Regions from separate parts of the Pelagibacterium sp. 26DY04 genome, predicted to be linked through region 1. Evidence: riboswitches for the same ligand, from Rfam matches in the RefSeq annotation. Region 1 holds a riboswitch; the other holds the start of a gene.
The links. Region 1 has a riboswitch for cobalamin ahead of NO932_RS06315 ((2Fe-2S) ferredoxin domain-containing protein). Riboswitches for the same ligand answer to the same signal wherever they lie in the genome.
Positions count from the first base shown of each region.

Region 2: another riboswitch for cobalamin. It lies ahead of cobW (cobalamin biosynthesis protein CobW); the one in region 1 lies ahead of NO932_RS06315 ((2Fe-2S) ferredoxin domain-containing protein).

Region 1 covers NZ_CP101731.1:1,327,792-1,332,405, forward strand. Annotated here, with positions in the region: gene NO932_RS06300 (branched-chain amino acid ABC transporter permease) at 1-153, shown strand, start outside; gene NO932_RS06305 (ring-cleaving dioxygenase) at 376-1,341, shown strand; gene NO932_RS06310 (hypothetical protein) at 1,427-1,639, opposite strand; cobalamin riboswitch at 1,636-1,857, shown strand; gene NO932_RS06315 ((2Fe-2S) ferredoxin domain-containing protein) at 2,024-2,695, shown strand; gene NO932_RS06320 (iron ABC transporter permease) at 2,708-3,784, shown strand; gene NO932_RS06325 (ABC transporter ATP-binding protein) at 3,781-4,614, shown strand, end outside.
Region 2 covers NZ_CP101731.1:386,643-391,256, forward strand. Annotated here, with positions in the region: gene NO932_RS01820 (aldo/keto reductase) at 205-1,182, opposite strand; cobalamin riboswitch at 1,264-1,489, shown strand; gene cobW (cobalamin biosynthesis protein CobW) at 1,556-2,611, shown strand; gene NO932_RS01830 (endonuclease/exonuclease/phosphatase family protein) at 2,710-3,735, shown strand; gene cobN (cobaltochelatase subunit CobN) at 3,739-4,614, shown strand, end outside.

The DNA.
Region 1 (4,614 bases):
GCCTTCGGCCCATGGTACCTGATGTTCCTGGGACTCCTGGCCATCGTCATGATGCTGTTTGCGCCTAAAGGGTTGTGGGGGATGTTTTCCTCGGCCACCAACATACACCTTTTCCCCACGCGCAAGCGGCTGGAGCGCTCCGATCGGGATTGAAAGTGAACGTAAAAACTGTTGATTTTCAATAGCTTGTGTGCATCCGATTGCCCGCTTGTTTCGTGCAGAATTTCGCAACGGATTATGCAGGTTCCCACTCGCGCCGCCTCTTAAACTTTTCCGAGGATGGGGGTCCATCCGCTCGATGACCGCCCTGGCGGCGGTTTGGGAAGAGACAATCGCGAGACGTCCGGCGATGGTCCGGTACAGAAAAGGTATAATATGCGCGACGAACATAAGCTCGTGAAAGGCATCCATCACGTCACATCGTGCGTGGGCGGTGCTCAGGAGGACATCGATTTCCTGACGCAGGTCGTAGGCCAGCGGATGATCAAGCAGACGGTGCTGTTTGACGGCAAGGTGCCGATCTACCACCTCTACTACGCCAATGCGGATGCCGAGATCGGCACCGTGATGACCACCTTTCCTTATCGCCAGGACGGCCGCAAGGGGCGCAGGGGCACAGGCCAGGTCGCGGTGACCGCCTATAGCGTGGGCGAAGACAGCCTCGACTTCTGGGCTCGGCACCTCGAGCGCCATGGGGTAAAGCATTCGGGCGTCAAACGCCTGTTCGGCAAGGACCGGATCTATTTCGAAGATCCCGTGGGCCTGGGCTATGAAGTGGTCGGCGACAATCGCGACACCCGCAAGGGGTGGACAACCGACGAGATCTCCGAAGCCAATTCGGTCAAGGGATTCAACAACGTCGTGATGTCCGTGCGCGAAATCCCCTCGATGGAAAGCTACCTCGTCGATGCCCTGGGGTTTGAAAAGACCGGACAGGAAGACAACTACCACCAGTACGAAATCAATGGCGGGGGCCCGTGCAAGACGGTGATTCTGCGTGAGGACGCCGATACGCCGCAAGGGTCGTGGACCTTTGGCGAAGGCACCGTGCACCACGTCGCCTTTCAGGTCGAAAACGACGATACCCAGAAGGTCCTCAAGGATTGGCTCGAAGGTCTCGGCTACACCGACTCATCGGAGCAGAAGGACCGGAACTACTTCCACTCGGTCTATTGCCGCTCGCCCGGAGGGGTGCTGACCGAATTCGCCACATGCGATATCGGGTTCACAACCGATGAGCCGCTCGAGGAGCTGGGCAAGAACCTGATGCTGCCGCCCTGGTTCGAAAGCCGCCGGGCCGAGATCGTCGCTCCGCTCGAGCCGATCAAGGTCCCGCAATAACAGCCAATCGCAAGGCACGGGCTCGGCCCGTGCCTTTTGCTATGGGCGGGCTCCAGCGGGAAAACTGGAATTGGCTGTGCAAGTTTCATACAGAAAACTGGAAAAGAATGTGCAGGTTTTCCGTCAAGGCTTGCGGCACACTCTCTGCTATCGGCTGATGACCAAGCTGGAAAGAACGGGCGCTAAAAGCCTGATCCCGCTGTGGTTCCGGCTTTCTGATGGAGGAGGAAACATCATGGCGCCAATGCATTTCGATCACTTTCGCGAGCGGCTTGCGCGCTGCTGACGAAGCTGCCATTGTGTGCGCGTTACGGTTCCGATCAGGGCGACACGCCGCGATCGGATGAAAAGGGAACACGGTGCGGACGACCCAATCGGGGCCAATTCCGTGGCTGCCCTCGCAACTGTAACCGGCGAGCCTGTCGCCAAACTGCCACTGGTCCCATCGGGCTGGGAAGGCGGTGGCGGGCATTTGAGCCGGGAGCCAGTAGACCTGCCGGAACGACACGACCTTTGAGCCGAGCGAGGTGCCTCGGCGGGAGAGAACTACCTATGACCATTCGCTCGTCGAAATGGCCGATCGGTTCTGCCCGCCCCATTGTGGGAGCGGATAGCGATGCAGCCTGACGCCATTCTCTTTACGATCTCACAGCACAATTTGAGCGCGGGGCGATTCAAAGCCATGGCCGCACGGTTGGAGGCGGCGGTTAATGTGCCTTCCAGGCTGGTGCGTCTGGAAGGAAGCTCCGCGAGCCTGCCCGATGCACTCGAGGCGCTGGTCGCACGGTCGCACCGGCGCATATTGATCCAGCCAATCGGACTGCCGTTCAGCGAATCCATGCGTGCCTGGCTGCCGGGCGCGGTGGGGAACTGGCTGGAACTGACGGGACGGGACGATCTTGAACTAGCGATCGGACGGGAGGTGCTCGAAACCACCGATCTGCTCGAACGCATGGCCGCGTCCGCGCTCGACAATGTCGCTACCGCCGAGCCTGCGACAACAGCCAAAACCAGCCTGGGCAAGCCCGGTTGGGAGACGCCACCAGCTTTCGCCCACCACATTCTGGTTTGTACCGGGCCGCGCTGCCACTACCGCGATGCCGCCTCGATGGTCGTGGCGCTCAAATCGGAAATCAGCCGGCAAAAGGCCGGACACAAATGCCTGACCACCCGCACGGGCTGCATGTTTCCGTGCAACAAGGGACCGATGGTTGCCGTCTATCCCCGAGGGGAATGGTATCGGCTGCCCGATGGAGAAGCCGTCCGCCAATTCGTGCGCTCCGTGATCGTCGAGGAGACGACGCTGCCCGAGCATCTGTTCTTTTCCACCACCGCCAAAGCGGCGATTGCCTAGGGGAGGGAGCAGATGTCGACATTGACCGCAAGAATGCCGGCGGGAGCCCGGCCGAGCCGCGTACTGGTCAGTTTCTCCGCCTTCGTCGCCTTGGTGGCTTTCGGTTTTTTGATTTTGCTCGCGCGGGGGACCGTGTTCATCCCCATCGGGGAGGTGACGCAAATCCTGCTCGGCGGCGAAGGAAGCCGGGACATTCACCGCGTCATCGTGATGGATGCGCGTCTGCCCAAGGCCATAACCGCCGTATTTGCCGGGGCCGCGCTGGGGGTGGGCGGAGCGCTGATGCAGACGCTGTTCCGCAATCCCCTTGCCGATCCTTTCGTGCTTGGGGTCAGTTCAGGTGCGGTGCTCGGAGCAGCCATCGTGATCCTGGGGACATCGACCACCGGCTGGCTCTCGGGGCTGACCATCGTTCGTCAGCTCGGCGTAACGGGCGCCGCAGTGGCGGGCGCGGGACTGGTGCTGGTGCTTGCGCTGGCGTTCGCGCGCCGGGTCGGCAATCCGACGACCGTGCTGATCGTCGGCGTCATGTTCGGCTTTCTCTCGGGCGCGCTGGTCGATGTGCTCGTTTATTATGCCGATCCCGAGCGGCTGCAGGGGCTTGCCTCTTTCACACGCGGCACGGTTCGCGACGTGAGCTGGCACGACCTGCAGATCGTCGCCCCGGCTTGCATCGCCGTCATTCTCGCTTCGGTGTTGCTCGCCAAATCGATGAACATCCTGCTGTTGGGCGAGAACTACGCCGCGACCATGGGGATCAAGGTGCGACCCATCCAGTTCAGCGCGCTCGCCATCGTCGCCATCCTGGCCGGCGTGGTCACCGCCTATTGCGGCGCCATCGGCTTTGTGGGGCTGGCGGCCCCGCATCTGGTCAGGGGCATTTTGCGCGACTCCAATCACTTCGTCGTGCTGCCCGGTTCCGCACTGGTCGGTGCGCTGCTCGTGCTGTTGGCCGAATACGTGGCGGGAGGCAACGGGCTGACCAACGTCTCGCTTCCGCTCAATTCGGTCACCGCCTTCGTGGGCGCGCCGGTCGTCCTCTGGGTGTTGCTGCGGCGTCGCCGCGAGGCCGGGCAGGTGCCGTCATGAACGCGTTATCGGAAATCAGGGCCGATCATCAGGCAGACCGGCCGGTGATCGAGGCGATCGATCTCACTGTCGGATATCGTGGCGCGCGGGGCCGCCCGGCCAACGTGCTCACCGGCATCGACGCTACCTTGAGACAGGGGCAGTTCGCCTTTCTTCTCGGGCCGAACGGCGCCGGTAAATCCACCTTGCTCCGCAGCCTCGTGGGAAGCCAGCGGCCGCTCGCCGGGCGGGTCATGCTCGACGGGGTTGACCTGGCCCGCATGTCCGCCCGCGAGCGTGCTCAACGGCTGAGCGTGGTGCTGACCGACCGCGTCGACGTCGGGCTGATGTCGGTGCGCGCGCTGGTCGGCCTGGGGCGCGCGCCCTACATGGGCTGGTTCGCGGCGATGGAACAGGAAGACCGCGACACGGTGGAATGGGCGCTCGACGCCGCCGGAGCGCGGATGCTGGCCGACCGGCAGGTGGTCGAGCTGTCCGACGGCGAGCGCCAGCGCGTCATGATTGCCAGGGCGCTGGCGCAGCGGCCCTCCATCCTCGTGCTGGACGAGCCCACTGCGTTTCTCGATCTGACGCGGCGGGTCGAATTGACAGCGCTGCTTCGGCGCCTGGTGGACGAAACAGGACTTGCGATCCTGATGTCCACGCATGACCTCGAACTCGCGCTGCGCACCGCCGATCAGATCTGGCTGGTGCATGGGGACGGGGCGTTCGAGACCGGATGCCCGGAAGATCTCGCCCATAATGGTTCGATCGCCCGCGCCTATGCCGGCCGCGGCATTTCGTTCGACCATCAGGTGGGAACCTTCATCGTTACAGCCGATGAGGGTGGG
Region 2 (4,614 bases), 940 kb from region 1:
ACGCAAAAGCCCGCCACGATGGCGGGCTGGCATGGGCCTATCCAGTGCGCCTGAGCGGGGGAAAATCAAGCGCAATGTTAAGAAAAAGAGCAACCGTCGAGACGTTGGCAAGCGCTGCTGCTGGATTCCGGGAATAAATCCCGGAATAACATGGTGGTGGGGAGGTGAGCGGTGCCTGGAACGACCGCCTGCATTGGATCATTTCTAAACTTCGCCCCTGATGTGCGGGCGCACCTTGCCGCGGTAGAACTCGGTGAGCTGGGCGTGCACCTCGCTCGAAAGCTCGGGCAGGTCGCTCGCTTCCGCATTGACGCCGATCTGCTCGGGGTTGGAGACGCCGGTGATGATGGTGGATACCGCGTCATGATCCAAGATCCAGCGCAGGGCGAAAAGGCTCATGCGCTGACCTTCGGGCACGAAGCCGCGCAATTGGTCGGCAAGGTCGACCCCGGTTTCGAACGGGATGCCGCCGAAGGTTTCCCCGACCGAAAAGGCCTGCCCGTCGCGATTGTAGCTGCGGTGGTCGGTGGGGGAGAATTCGGTCTCGCGCGTGTATTTGCCAGAGAGCAGGCCCGACGCGAGGGGGAGGCGCACGATGATACCGACATCGCGCTGCTTGGCCTTTTCCAGCAGCCCGTCGGCGGCGTCCTGGCGGAAGAGGTTGAAGATGATCTGCAGGGTGGAGAGCCCATCCTGCTCAAGGCAGATCTCGGCCTCTTCGATGGTTTCGACGCTGGCGCCCCAGTTTTTAACGAGACCCTCGGCCTGAAGCTCATCCATCCAGGAAAAGATCTCGCCGGCTTCGAGCACGTCGCGCGGCACGCAATGGAGCTGGGCAAGGTCGATGGTATCGACGAGCAGCCGGCGCGCCGATTCCTCGAGGCTGTCCTTGATGCCGCCCTTTGTGTACTTGTCCGGGTAGAGCGCGGACGAGCGGCCGACCTTGGTGGCGACCACCAGATCTTCGGGCTTGCCGTAAAAGGTGCCGATGCGGTGTTCGGAGAGCCCATTGCCATAGACGTCGGCGGTGTCCCAGAAATTGACGCCCAGCCGGGCGGCGTTGGCGAGAATGGTCGAGGCCTCGGTGTCTTCGATCGGTCCGAAATCGCCCCCCAATTGCCAGCAGCCCAGCCCGATTTCCGAAACCCAAAGGCCCGTTTTCCCCAACCGCCGCATCTTCATGGTCGTCGTCTCTCCGGTTTGCCGTTTCGTGATAAGCGAGCCCGCCCCCCGATGCAATTGACTCGAACTTAATGGGCGTGTCAGAGGTTAAACCGTGTTGGTTCCCCTTTCGTTGCAAGAGTCGGGAGGGGAAGCAAAAGGGAACACGGTGCGGACGACCCTTGACGGGGCCAATGCCGTGGCTGCCCCCGCAACTGTAAGTCGCGATGGATCATCTCCGAAACGCCACTGGCCGACATGGCCGGGAAGGGGAGGCGATCCGGCCGAGCGGCGAGCCAGGAGACCTGCCAGCACGTCCGGACGCGGCTTTCAAACGGGAGCCTCGTGCATCACTCAATTCCCGCGTCGGGTGGACGCGCAAGAGGCTTAAACTATGACAGAGACTAAGATTCCGACCACCGTGATCACGGGGTTCCTGGGCGCCGGCAAGACGACGCTGGTGCGCCACCTGCTCGGCCACGCCAAGGGCAAGCGCATCGCGCTCATCATCAACGAATTCGGCGATATCGGGGTGGATAAAGATGTCCTTGCGGGGTGCGGTGACGAGACGTGCCGCGAAGAGGACATGATCGAACTGGCGAATGGCTGCATCTGCTGTACGGTGGCCGACGATTTCATCCCCACCATGAAGGCGATCCTCGCCCGGCCCGATCGGCCGGACCATATCGTCATCGAAACCTCGGGGCTCGCCCTGCCCCAGCCGCTGATCCGCGCCTTCAACTGGCCCGAGATCAAGGCGGAAGTGACGATCGACGGCGTTGTGACTGTTGCCGACGCGGCGGCGCTCGCCGAGGGGCGGTTCGCCGCCAATGAAGCGGCAGTGGACGCCCAGCGCCGACTCGACGAGATGCTCGACCACGACACCCCGCTGGGCGAATTGTTCGAGGACCAGCTGGTGGCCGCCGACATGATCGTGCTCAATAAGACCGACCTTGTGGACGAGGCCGTGCTCGATGCCGTGGAGGCCCAATTGCGCAAGCATATGCGCAAGGGCACCTCCATTGTGCGGGCGGCCAACGGGCATGTGGATGCCATGGCGCTTCTGGGCCTGGGGATCGGGTCCGAAGATGATCTTTCCGGCCGCGAAAGCCATCATGAGATGGATCATGGCGGGGAAGGCCACGAGCACGACGATTTCGATTCCTTTTCGGTGACGCTGCCGTCCGGGCCGGGGCGCGACCAGTTGCTGACGGCGATCGCCGACACCATCGCCACCCATGACGTGCTGCGCCTCAAAGGCTTTGCCGCCATCCCCGGCGCCAAGGCGCGGCTGGCCATCCAGGCGGTAGGGCCGAGGGTTAACGCCTATTTCGACCGAGAATGGAATGCCGATGAAGAACGGCTCACCCGCCTCGTCGTGATCGGGGAAAGCCCGCTGGCGCGCGAAGAGATTGAAGCGAGCCTCCAGAAGGTGATGCAGGCCGCCTGATTGGGCGTCACGCTAACCGCCTCGATTCCGGTTTATCCTCGCTTTCGGGCGGATCGGTACAATCCGTCCGCAAGCGGCAACCGGTAGGAGCATGGCCCATGGCTCGCGAACAGATCAGCTTTACCACCTGCAATCTCTATAACCTCAACAGGCCCGGCCTTCCCATCTATCAGGGCGAGGGCTGGACCCAGGTCCAGTATGACGAAAAGATCTCCTGGCTGGGCATCGCGCTCGAGGTGATGGCGGCAGACGTGATCGGCTTTCAAGAACTCTGGCATGCCGGGGCGCTCGACGACGCGCTGATGGCGGCGGGGTTGGAGACCAGTCACAGAGCGCTGGTGCCCCAGGGACACGAGGGGCAGGGCATCGTCTGCGCGGCGGCGGTGCGTTCCGAATGGCTGGTGGGCGAGCCCGAATGGATCGCCGATTTCCCCGAAAATTTCCGGCTGCAAAGCCAGGGCGACGATCCGCAGACGCCCCAGATCGATGTTTCCATCGACAGGTTCTCGCGTCCGGTGCTCCACTTCACCATCCAGCCGGTGGAAACCCAGCAGCCGATCGCGGTCTATGTCTGTCATCTCAAATCAAAATCCCCGACCCAGGTCTACCGCGAAAGCTGGTATGAGCGCGAAATCCATTCGCCCTATTCCACAGCGCTCGGCTATGCGATTTCGACCATCCGCCGCACGGCGGAGGCTGCGGCGCTGCGCATGATGCTGATCGAGCGAATGCGCGGCAACGACATGCCGGTGATCGTGCTCGGCGACATCAACGACGAGACACTGTCCAACACCGCCAATGTCTTGACCGGCCAGCCGCGCTACCTGCTGGGGCTCTCGGCGGGCGGCGGGGACGCCTCGCTCTATACAGCCCAGACGCTGCAGCAATATCGCTCGACGCGCGATGTCTATTACACCCACATCTTCCAGAACGAGCGCACTTCGCTCGACCATATTCTGGTGAGCCAGGAGTTCTACGACAATTCGCGGCGGCGCATCTGGTCGTTCCAGGGGCTCGATATCCTCAATGACCATCTGAACCGCGACGATCATCGGGAAACCGGCACCACCGATCACGGCATCGTCCGCGCGACGTTCCAGCTCCAGCCCGCACAGGTCGTCTAGCCCATGCACCTTCTCGCCGCACAAGCCGGAGCATTGCAGCAAGAGGGCGAGGCCATCGACCTCGCCCAAACGCCGGGGGCGTTCGCCTTTGCCTCTTCGGCCGATAGCGAGCTGGCCATGCTGGCGGCGGCGGCGGACCGGGCCGGCGAGGAGGGTCTGCGGCTGGCCAATCTGATGCGGCTGACGCATAATTTCTCCGTCGATCTCTGGTGCGAGGATACGCTTTCCCACGCCAGCCTGATCGTCATCCGGCTGATCGGCGGGGCAGCTTACTGGCCCTATGGGTGCGACGAGATCGAGATGCTGGCGCGGCGGAAGGGCATCGCGCTGGCGTTTCTGCCAGGCGATGGAAATCCCGATCCTGTGCTGCTGGGGCGCTCCACAATTGCCGAGGCCGATTGGCATGGCCTGCATCGGCTGTTCCTGGCCGGCGGACCGGACAATGCCGATTCGATCCTGGCGGTGTTTCGGGCGCTGGCGGAGGGGAGGCCGGTGCCCGAGATGGCGAAGGCATTCCCCGCGTTCGGGTTTTGGGATCGCCAGCGTGGGATTGTCCCAAGCCTTGATGCAATCGAGATAAGCTCTCCGACAGTCCCCCACCAAGAGCCCTCCTCTCCCCTTGAGGGAGAGGGAACGGGGGTGAGGGGTGCGCAGCGCCGGCTACGAGCCCAATCGGAGCGAGGCGCACTTGTTCCCATCCTCTTCTATCGCGCCGTTCTCGAAGGAGCCGGCACGGCGACGCTCGAGGCGTTGATCGATGGGCTGGAGGCACAGGGTTTGGTGCCGGTGCCGATGGTCATCTCATCGCTCAAGGCATCCGATTGCGCCCGGTTCGTGCGCGAAGCGCTGGGACAATTGCAGCCGGCGGCGGTCTTCAAT